2 regions of the Hylemonella sp. GW821-FHT12C09 genome follow, and region 2 is predicted to be linked to the other one. Evidence: riboswitches for the same ligand, from Rfam matches in the RefSeq annotation. Region 2 holds a riboswitch; the other holds the start of a gene.
The links. A riboswitch is a leader RNA that binds a small molecule or an ion and turns the genes downstream of it on or off. The one in region 2 is predicted to bind S-adenosylhomocysteine.
Positions count from the first base shown of each region.

Region 1: linked by a shared signal. The riboswitch ahead of ahcY (adenosylhomocysteinase) and the one ahead of metH (methionine synthase) in region 2 are both predicted to bind S-adenosylhomocysteine.

Region 1 is NZ_JBXAQQ010000004.1:199,686-204,099, reverse strand. Features, by position in the region: gene metF (methylenetetrahydrofolate reductase [NAD(P)H]) at 1-556, opposite strand, end outside; gene AC1RRP_RS08890 (TlyA family RNA methyltransferase) at 567-1,325, opposite strand; gene ahcY (adenosylhomocysteinase) at 1,325-2,755, opposite strand; S-adenosyl-L-homocysteine riboswitch at 2,829-2,933, opposite strand; gene AC1RRP_RS08880 (NAD(P)H-dependent flavin oxidoreductase) at 2,977-4,011, opposite strand; gene AC1RRP_RS08875 (hypothetical protein) at 4,030-4,414, opposite strand, start outside.
Region 2 is NZ_JBXAQQ010000006.1:201,878-206,291, reverse strand. Features, by position in the region: gene metH (methionine synthase) at 1-2,550, opposite strand, end outside; S-adenosyl-L-homocysteine riboswitch at 2,598-2,668, opposite strand; gene AC1RRP_RS11995 (RNA methyltransferase) at 2,724-3,782, opposite strand; gene AC1RRP_RS11990 (TerC family protein) at 3,819-4,414, opposite strand, start outside.

The sequences.
Region 1 (4,414 bases), on a different contig from region 2:
CATCGGCCTCTTCAACGAAGCGGAAATAGGCATCGGCGTTGTAGAAATACTGCGTGATGGCCGAGTCGGCGCCGGCCTTCACCTTGGTCACAAAGGCCTGCAGATCCGCCGCCGGCGATTTGGCCTGCGGGTGGATTTCCGGATAAGCCGCCACCTCGACGTGGAAGTGGTCGCCGGTCTCGGCGCGGATGAAAGCCACCAGGTCGCTGGCGTACTGGAACTCGCCGCCGGCACCGTAGCCGCTGGGCAGGTCACCACGCAGCGTGACCAGGCGCTTCACGCCCATGGCCTTCAGGGTGGCCAGGTTCTCGCGCATGGTGGCCTGGGTGGCACCGATGCAGGAGATGTGCGAGGCCGCGTCCATGCCCTCGGCGAGGATCTCGCGCACCGCGGCAAACGTGCCTTCCTGGGTGGAGCCACCGGCCCCGTAGGTGACCGAGCAGAACTCGGGCTTCAAGGCCTTGAGCTGCTGACGCACGGCGCGCAGCTTCTCGACACCTTCGGGCGTCTTGGGCGGAAAGAACTCAATGCTCAGGGGCAGCTGTTGCAGGCTCATCGGGGCCTCTTCACTTGATGGCGTGGATGAAAAATTCGCGGTTGCCGTCGCCGCCCTCGATGGGCGAGTCGAACCAGTCCTGCACCGCCAGGTCCAGGGCGGAGCAGGCATCGCGCAGGCGTTGCTCGATCAGCGGGTACAAGGCGGTGTCGCGCACGATGCCGCCCTTGCCCACCTGGCCCGGCTGCAGCTCGAACTGCGGCTTGACCAGCATCAGCAGGTGGCCGCCGGACTTGAGCAGCGGCACGACGGCCGGCAGCACCAGGGTCTGCGAGATGAAGGACAGGTCGCCCACCAGCAGGTCGAAACCGGCCTCGAGCACCTCGTCATCGGCCAGGGCCTCGGCGATCGCCTCCGGGTCACGCGCATTGACCTTCTCGATGCAAAGCACGCGGGGATCGTCGCGCAGGCTGGCGTGCAGTTGCGCCTGGCCGACGTCCAGCCCCACCACCCGTGCGGCACCGGCCTGCAGCAGGCAGTCCGTGAAGCCGCCGGTGGACTGGCCGACATCCAGACAGGTGCGCCCCTGCACCGACAGACCGACGCGCTTGAGCGCGGCCTCCAGCTTGAGGCCGCCGCGCGAGACATAGCGCGCTTCGGCGTCGTCGAGCAGGCGCAGCTGCGCATCGTCGGGCACCTCGTCGCCGTTCTTGACGACGCGTTTCCACGCCTCGCCCTGCAGCCACTCGACGCCACCCGCGATCAGGCGCTGGGCCTGGGAGCGGGTGCTGGCGAGCTGGCGCTGGACCAGCAGTTGGTCAACACGCATCAATAACGATACGTATCCGGCTTGTACGGGCCTTGCTTCGGCACGCCGATGTAGGCGGCCTGCTCGTCGCTCAGCTCGGTCAGCATGGCGCCGACCTTCTTCAGGTGCAGACGTGCCACCTTCTCGTCCAGGTGCTTGGGCAGCACGTAGACCTTGCCGGCCTCGTAGTAGTCGCTGTGCGTGAACAGCTCGATCTGGGCAATGGTCTGGTTGGCGAAGGAGGAGCTCATCACGAAGCTCGGGTGGCCCGTGCCGCAGCCCAGGTTCACCAGGCGGCCCTTGGCCAGCAGGATGATGCGCTTGCCGTCCGGGAAGATCACATGGTCCACCTGGGGCTTGATCTCTTCCCATTTGCATTTGGCTTCGATCGCAGCCACGTCGATCTCGTTGTCGAAGTGACCGATGTTGCAGACGATGGCCTGGTCCTTCATCTGGGCCATGTGCTCATAGGTGATGACGCTCTTGTTGCCCGTGGAGGTCACGAAAATGTCGGCCTTGTCGGCGGCGTATTCCATGGTCACGACCTTGTAGCCTTCCATGGCAGCCTGCAGGGCGTTGATGGGGTCGATCTCGGTCACCCAGACCTGGGCGCTCAGGGCGCGCAGGGCCTGGGCCGAGCCCTTGCCCACGTCGCCGTAGCCGGCCACACAGGCCACCTTGCCGGCGATCATGACGTCGGTGGCGCGCTTGATACCGTCCACCAGCGACTCGCGGCAGCCATACAGATTGTCGAACTTGCTCTTGGTCACCGAGTCGTTCACGTTGATGGCACGGAACATCAGGCTGCCCTTGGCGGACATTTCCTTGAGGCGGTGCACGCCGGTGGTGGTCTCTTCGGTCACGCCGATGATCTTGGCGCCCTTGCGGCTGTACCAGGTCGGGTCCACGGCCAGCTTGGCCTTGATGGCGGCGAACAGCTCGCGCTCTTCCTCGCTCTTGGGGTTGGCGATCAGCGCGGCATCCTTCTCGGCGTTCTTGCCCAGGTGCATCAGCAGCGTGGCGTCACCACCGTCGTCCAGGATCATGTTCGGGCCTTCGCCTTCCGAGCCCTTGGGGCCGAAGTCGAAGATGCGGTGGGTGTAGTCCCAGTAGTCCTTCAGGGTCTCGCCCTTGTAGGCGAACACGGGCGTGCCCTTGGCCACCAGGGCGGCAGCGGCGTGGTCTTGCGTGGAGTAGATGTTGCACGAGGCCCAGCGCACTTCGGCGCCCAGGGCTTCCAGCGTTTCCACCAGCACGGCGGTCTGGATGGTCATGTGCAGGGAGCCGGTGATGCGCGCGCCCTTCAGGGGCTTCTTGGCCGCGAATTCTTCGCGGATGGCCATCAGGCCAGGCATCTCGGTTTCGGCGATCCTGATTTCCTTGCGGCCCCAGTCGGCAAGCGACATGTCGGCAACAACGTAATCCTGGGCGGGTTTGAGAACAGCACTCATGGTGGACTCCAATTCAAAGCGAGGTTGAACGCCACCGGATGCGCAGAGAGAGCGGACTCACCTCCCCGCAAACGGTGGGTGAGCGCAGTTGGAAGGCAGGGCATGCCGCCCTGGGTTCCGAGCCTAACCCGTCGGCCTGGTGAAACAGGCGGGACGAGCCGCAACGCTCCTCGGAAAGGCGTGATTATACGGAGCCTGGCGCTTTTGTGCAGCCCCGTCGGTCAGGACCCGGCCAGCTCGCGCGTGAGCTGTGCCGCCGGCACGGGACGGCACCCACTGGTGTTTTGCCCAGCCCAGAGGGGAGAAAAGTCCCCGCTGCCCGCAGCTTCCGCCCTGGCACGCAGTGGGGCCACCGCCGCCGTGGCCAGCGGGAAAGCCGGCGCCAGGGCGTTCATCGGGCCCTGCTCGCGCATCAACCGGGTCAGGATGCCACGCGCCGGACGTCCGGTGTACAGATTAGTGAGGGCCGTATGGGTGGCCGCAGGGCTCTGCAGGGCAGCCCGGTGCACGGCGCTGGTGGTGGCCTCGGGGCACAGCAGGTAGGCCGTGCCCACCTGCACGCCAGCGGCGCCCAGCGCCAGGGCGGCCCGCACACCCGCTGCGTCGCTGATGCCACCGGCGGCCACCACCGGTACCTGCACCGCACGCACGACCTGCGGCAGCAGCGCGAAGGTGCCGAGCTGGGTGCTCAGGTCATCGCTCAGGAACATGCCGCGGTGGCCGCCGGCCTCCAGCCCCTGGGCGATGATCACGTCCACGCCGCGGGCTTCCAGCCAGCGCGCCTCGTCCACCGTGGTCGCCGAAGAGATGACTTTGGCGCCCCAGCTGCGCAGGCGCGCCAGCAGAGCTTCATCGGGCAGGCCGAAATGGAAACTCACCACCGGCGGCTTGAATTCGGCCAGCAGTTCAGCCGTAGCAGCATCAAAAGGCAGGCGACCGGGCCCCGCGGACAGGGTGGCCGGGTCGACATCGAACTCACGGTAGTAATGGGCCAGGTTTTGTCGCCACAGCGCCTCGCGCGTCGGGTCGGGCGCAGGCGGGCGATGGCAGAAGAAATTGACGTTGTAGGGCTTGTCGGTCTGGGCGCGAATCTTGTCCAGCTCGGCCCGCATCGCATCCGGCCCCAGCATGGCGCAGGGCAAGGAACCCAGCCCCCCGGCATTGGACACCGCAATGGCCAGCGCACTGCCCTGCACACCGGCCATGGGCGCCTGGACCAGGGGGAGTTCGATCCCCAACAGCTCTTGCAGACCCATGCTCGTCTGGCCCCGGCTTCAGCGTGCCTTGCCCATGGCTTCGGCGATGCGCTTCTGATCGATGTACTTGCCCAGATCGGCCATATTGGCAGCGACGTTCGGGTTGGAGAACAGCTCGCGCGCGGCCACCTGGCCCAACACCTGAAAGCTCGAACCGATGGTCTGCGGGCCTTCGTACTGGACAGCCTGCTGAACTTCGGTGCGGCAGGAATCGGCCAGCAGTTTCTCGAAGATCTTGGCCGTGTTGCGGGTCATCTCGGCGCGCTGCGCTGGCGTGACGGACGAGATGTCGGCCACCTCGGGATGCAGCGCCACGGCGGCAAAGATCCATTTCACCAGGGTCCGCTTTTCCGCGTCGCCGGTGGAGCGCACCAGGCACTTGGACAGGTCATCCGAATAAGGG
Region 2 (4,414 bases):
CGCCGGTGTCATGGCCAGGCTCTCGGTGATGCCCATGCCGATCTCTTCGCACTGCAGCAGCTCGAACATCTCTTTCTTCACGCTGTGATCCGGGCAGGCCGGGTAACCCGGCGCCGGACGGATGCCCTGGTACTTCTCGGCGATCATGTCCTCGTTGCCGAGCTGCTCACCCGCGGCATAGCCCCAGAGGTCGGTGCGCACGCGGTGGTGCAGGCATTCGGCGTACGCCTCGGCCAGGCGGTCGGCCAGGGCCTTGAGCATGATGGCGGAGTAGTCGTCATGGTCGTCCATGAAGTACTTCTCCTTCTTCTCCACGCCGATGCCGGCCGTCACCGCAAACACGCCCACGTAGTCTGCCGCTGTTCCCTTGGGCGCGACGAAGTCGGCCAGGCAGCGGCTCGGCCGCATGACACCGTCCACCACCTGCTTCTCGGTCTGCTGGCGCAGGCCGTACCAGGTGAGGGCCACGTTATAGCGGCTCTCGTCGGTGTAGAGCTCTATGTCATCGTCGTTCACGCTGTTGGCCGGGTACAGGCCCAGCACGGCGTTGGCCGTGAGCCAGCGGCCTTCGATCAGGCGCTGCAGCATGCGCTTGCCGTCGGAGAAGACCCGCTGCGCCTCCGCGCCCACGACCTCGTCCTTGAGGATGGCCGGGAAGGGGCCGGCCAGGTCCCAGGTCTGGAAGAAGGGGCCCCAGTCGATGTACTTGGCCAGCTCGGCCAGGTCGAAGTTCTTGAACACGCGCCGGCCGATGAATTTCGGCTTCGTCGGCGCATAACCGTCCCAGACGATCGGCGTCTTGTTGGCGCGCACCTTGTCCAGCGACCACAGCGGTGTCTGCTTCTTGTTGGCGTGCTGCTGGCGTACCTTGTCGTAATCGGTGTTGAGTTCGGCGATGTACTGCGCGGCCTGGTCGCTCAGCAGGCCCTGGGCCACGCTCACGCTGCGCGAGGCGTCGGGGACGTAGACCACCGGTCCTTCGTAGTGCGGCGCAATCTTCACGGCCGTGTGCACGCGGCTGGTGGTGGCACCGCCGATCAGCAAGGGGATCTTCCTGATGCGGAAGTGTTCGTCCTTCTGCATCTCGGCCGCCACGTACTGCATCTCTTCCAGGCTGGGCGTGATGAGGCCCGACAGGCCCACGATGTCCGCCCCCTCGACCTTGGCCATGGCCAGGATCTCGTGGCAGGGCACCATGACGCCCATGTTGATGACCTCGAAGTTGTTGCACTGCAGGACCACGGTGACGATGTTCTTGCCGATGTCGTGCACGTCGCCCTTGACCGTGGCGATCACGATCTTGCCCTTGGCCCGCACGTCCTGGCCGGCGGCCTGCTGCTGGCGCTTTTCTTCCTCGATATAGGGAATGAGGTGGGCCACGGCCTGCTTCATGACACGCGCGCTCTTGACCACCTGGGGCAGGAACATCTTGCCGGCGCCGAACAGGTCGCCCACGATGTTCATGCCGTCCATCAGCGGGCCCTCGATCACGTGCAGCGGGCGGCCGCCCTTGGCCACGATGGCCTGGTAGGCTTCTTCGGTGTCGGTGGTGATGTGGTCGGTGATGCCATGCACCAGCGCATGCGACAGACGCTGCGCCACGGTGCCGTTGCGCCATTCGTTCTTCTTGCTGTCGTCCTTGGCCGCGCCCTTGGCGGTCTCGGCGATCTCCACCAGGCGCTCACCGGCATCGGGCCGGCGATTCAGCACCACGTCTTCCACGCGCTCACGCAAGGCGGGCTCCAGGTCGTCGTAGACCCCCACCATCCCCGCGTTGACGATGCCCATGTCCATGCCGGCCTTGATGGCGTGGTACAGGAAGACCGTGTGGATGGCCTCGCGCACCGGGTCGTTGCCGCGGAAGCTGAAGGACACGTTGGACACGCCGCCGCTGACCTTGGCACCGGGCAGGTGATGCTTGATCCAGCGCGTGGCCTCGATGAAGTCCACCGCGTAGTTGTTGTGCTCCTCGATGCCGGTGGCGATGGCGAAGATATTGGGGTCGAAGATGATGTCCTCGGGCGGGAAATCGACCTCGTCAACCAGGATGCGGTAGGCGCGTTCGCAGATCTCGATCTTGCGCGCATAGGTGTCGGCCTGGCCTTTTTCATCGAAGGCCATCACCACGGTGGCCGCGCCGTAACGCTTGACGAGGCGCGCCTGGCGCTTGAACTCTTCCACCCCCTCCTTCATGGAGATGGAGTTCACGATGCCCTTGCCCTGGATGCAGCGCAGGCCGGCCTCGATCACGCTCCACTTGGAGCTGTCGATCATGATGGGCACGCGGGCAATATCGGGTTCGCTGGCGATCAGGTTCAGGAAACGCACCATGGCGGCCTGGCTGTCGAGCATGGCCTCGTCCATATTGATGTCGATCACCTGGGCGCCGTTTTCCACCTGCTGGCGCGCTACCGCCAGCGCCTCCTCGAACTGGCCGTTGAGGATCAAACGCGCGAAGGCCTTGGAACCGGTGACATTGGTGCGCTCACCGATGTTGACGAAAAGGCTGTCGGCGCCGATGTGCACCGGCTCCAGGCCGGACAGCTTCATGGGGGGAACGGAAATATCGGACATGCGGCTCACCTGAAAAGATCCATGGCAGGTGAGCGTCGTTGGGACATCCAAGCCTGACAACACGGTCTGTGCTGCTGCAACGCTCCTTGGATGGCACCGATTTTAAGGGGTATTGCACCCCCACGCCATTCGTGTGTACTGAATGAGCCTCAGCCCTGGACCGCCTGCACCGGAATCACCCGACGCGCCTGTGCGCTCCTGTCCTGCACGGCCCGCGCGCGCAGCTGGCCACAACCGCCGTCGACGTCCTGCCCCGCCGACTGGCGCAGCTTGGTCAGGATGCCGAGCTGATGCAAGCGGCGCGCCAACGCGAGCGCCCGCTCGGGATCTGGCCGTTGGTACGGCAGGCCTTCGACCGTGTTGTAGGGAATCAGGTTGAGGATGGCGTGCTTGCCGTGCAGCAGCCGCACCAGGCCTTCGACTTCTTCCTCGCCGTCGTTGATGCCCGCCAGCAGGGTCCATTGGTACTGGATCGGATAGCCGCTGGCACGTGCATAGGCCTCACCGGCCTCGATCAGCTCTTCCGGTGAAATGCGCGGCGCACGCGGCAGCAGCTGGGCGCGCAGGTCGGCGCGCGTGCTGTGCAGCGAAAGCGCCAGCGCGGGCTTCACACGCCCCAGCGGCAAGGCCTCGAAGACGCGGGGGTCGCCGACCGTCGAGAAGACCAGGTTCTTGTGCCCGATATTGCCCGCCGTGCCCAGCAGGTCGATGGCCTCGAGCACGTTGTCCAGGTTATGGGCCGGTTCGCCCATGCCCATGAACACCACGCGCTTGACCGGCTGGCGGGTGCGCGCCAGCACCACCTGGGCCACGATCTCGGCGCTGCCCAGCTGCCGGATCAGCCCGGTCGTGCCGGTCATGCAGAACACGCAGCCCACGGCGCAGCCGACCTGGGTGGAGACGCACAGGGCCGGGGTGCGCCCGGGCGGCAGCAGCACGCTCTCGACCAGCTGGCCATCCGCCAGGGCCACCACCAGGCGGTGCGAGCCGTCCTCCCCCGGATGCTCGGAGACCAGCGTGGTCAGGCCGGTCAGTTCGCGCTCAAGCGCCGGCAAGGCGCTGCGCAGCGTGGTCGGCAGGAAATTCTCGATCGGCCGGCTGCCGTGGTCCTGCGGCAAGGCCTGCGACCACAGGCGCAGCACGCGGTGCTCGTGACGGGGGTTGGCACCGAGCGCCCGCAGGCGTCGGCGCAGTTCTTCGATCTGCATGGCTAAGGGCTTCAGGCCCCGACCGGGCCCGCGGGCTTAGCTTACCCGTTTGTCCGCCGGCTGCCTGGAAGACGTTCGCACGCTCCAGACCATGGTCACGATCAGGATGCCCACCACCACGGCCAGCGAAAGCGCCACGGGGATCTTGTAGACGTCGATCAGCATCATCTTCGTCCCGATGAAGACCAGGATCACGGCCAGCCCGTAGTTCAGCAGGTGGAAGCGGCCGGCCACGGCCTGCAGCAGGAAGAACATGGCACGCAGGCCCAGGATGGCGAACACATTGCTCGTTAGCACGATGAAGGGATCCTGCGTGATCGCGAAGATGGCCGGGATCGAGTCCACCGCAAAGATCACGTCGGTCAGTCCCACCAGCGCCACCACCATCAGCAGCGGGGTGGCGATGCGTTTGCCGTTTTCAACGGTCCAGAACTTCTCTCCGTCGAAGCCCTTGCTCACCGGCATCAGGCGGCGCAGCAGCTTGAGCGCCGGGTTGTCGTCCAGGCTGCCTTCCTTGCCGGCGGCCCACCACATCTTGATGCCGGTAAGCACCAGGAAACCGCCGAAGACGTAGAGGATCCAGTGGAACTGCGTCAGCAGCCAGCTGCCGACCAGGATCATCACCGTGCGCA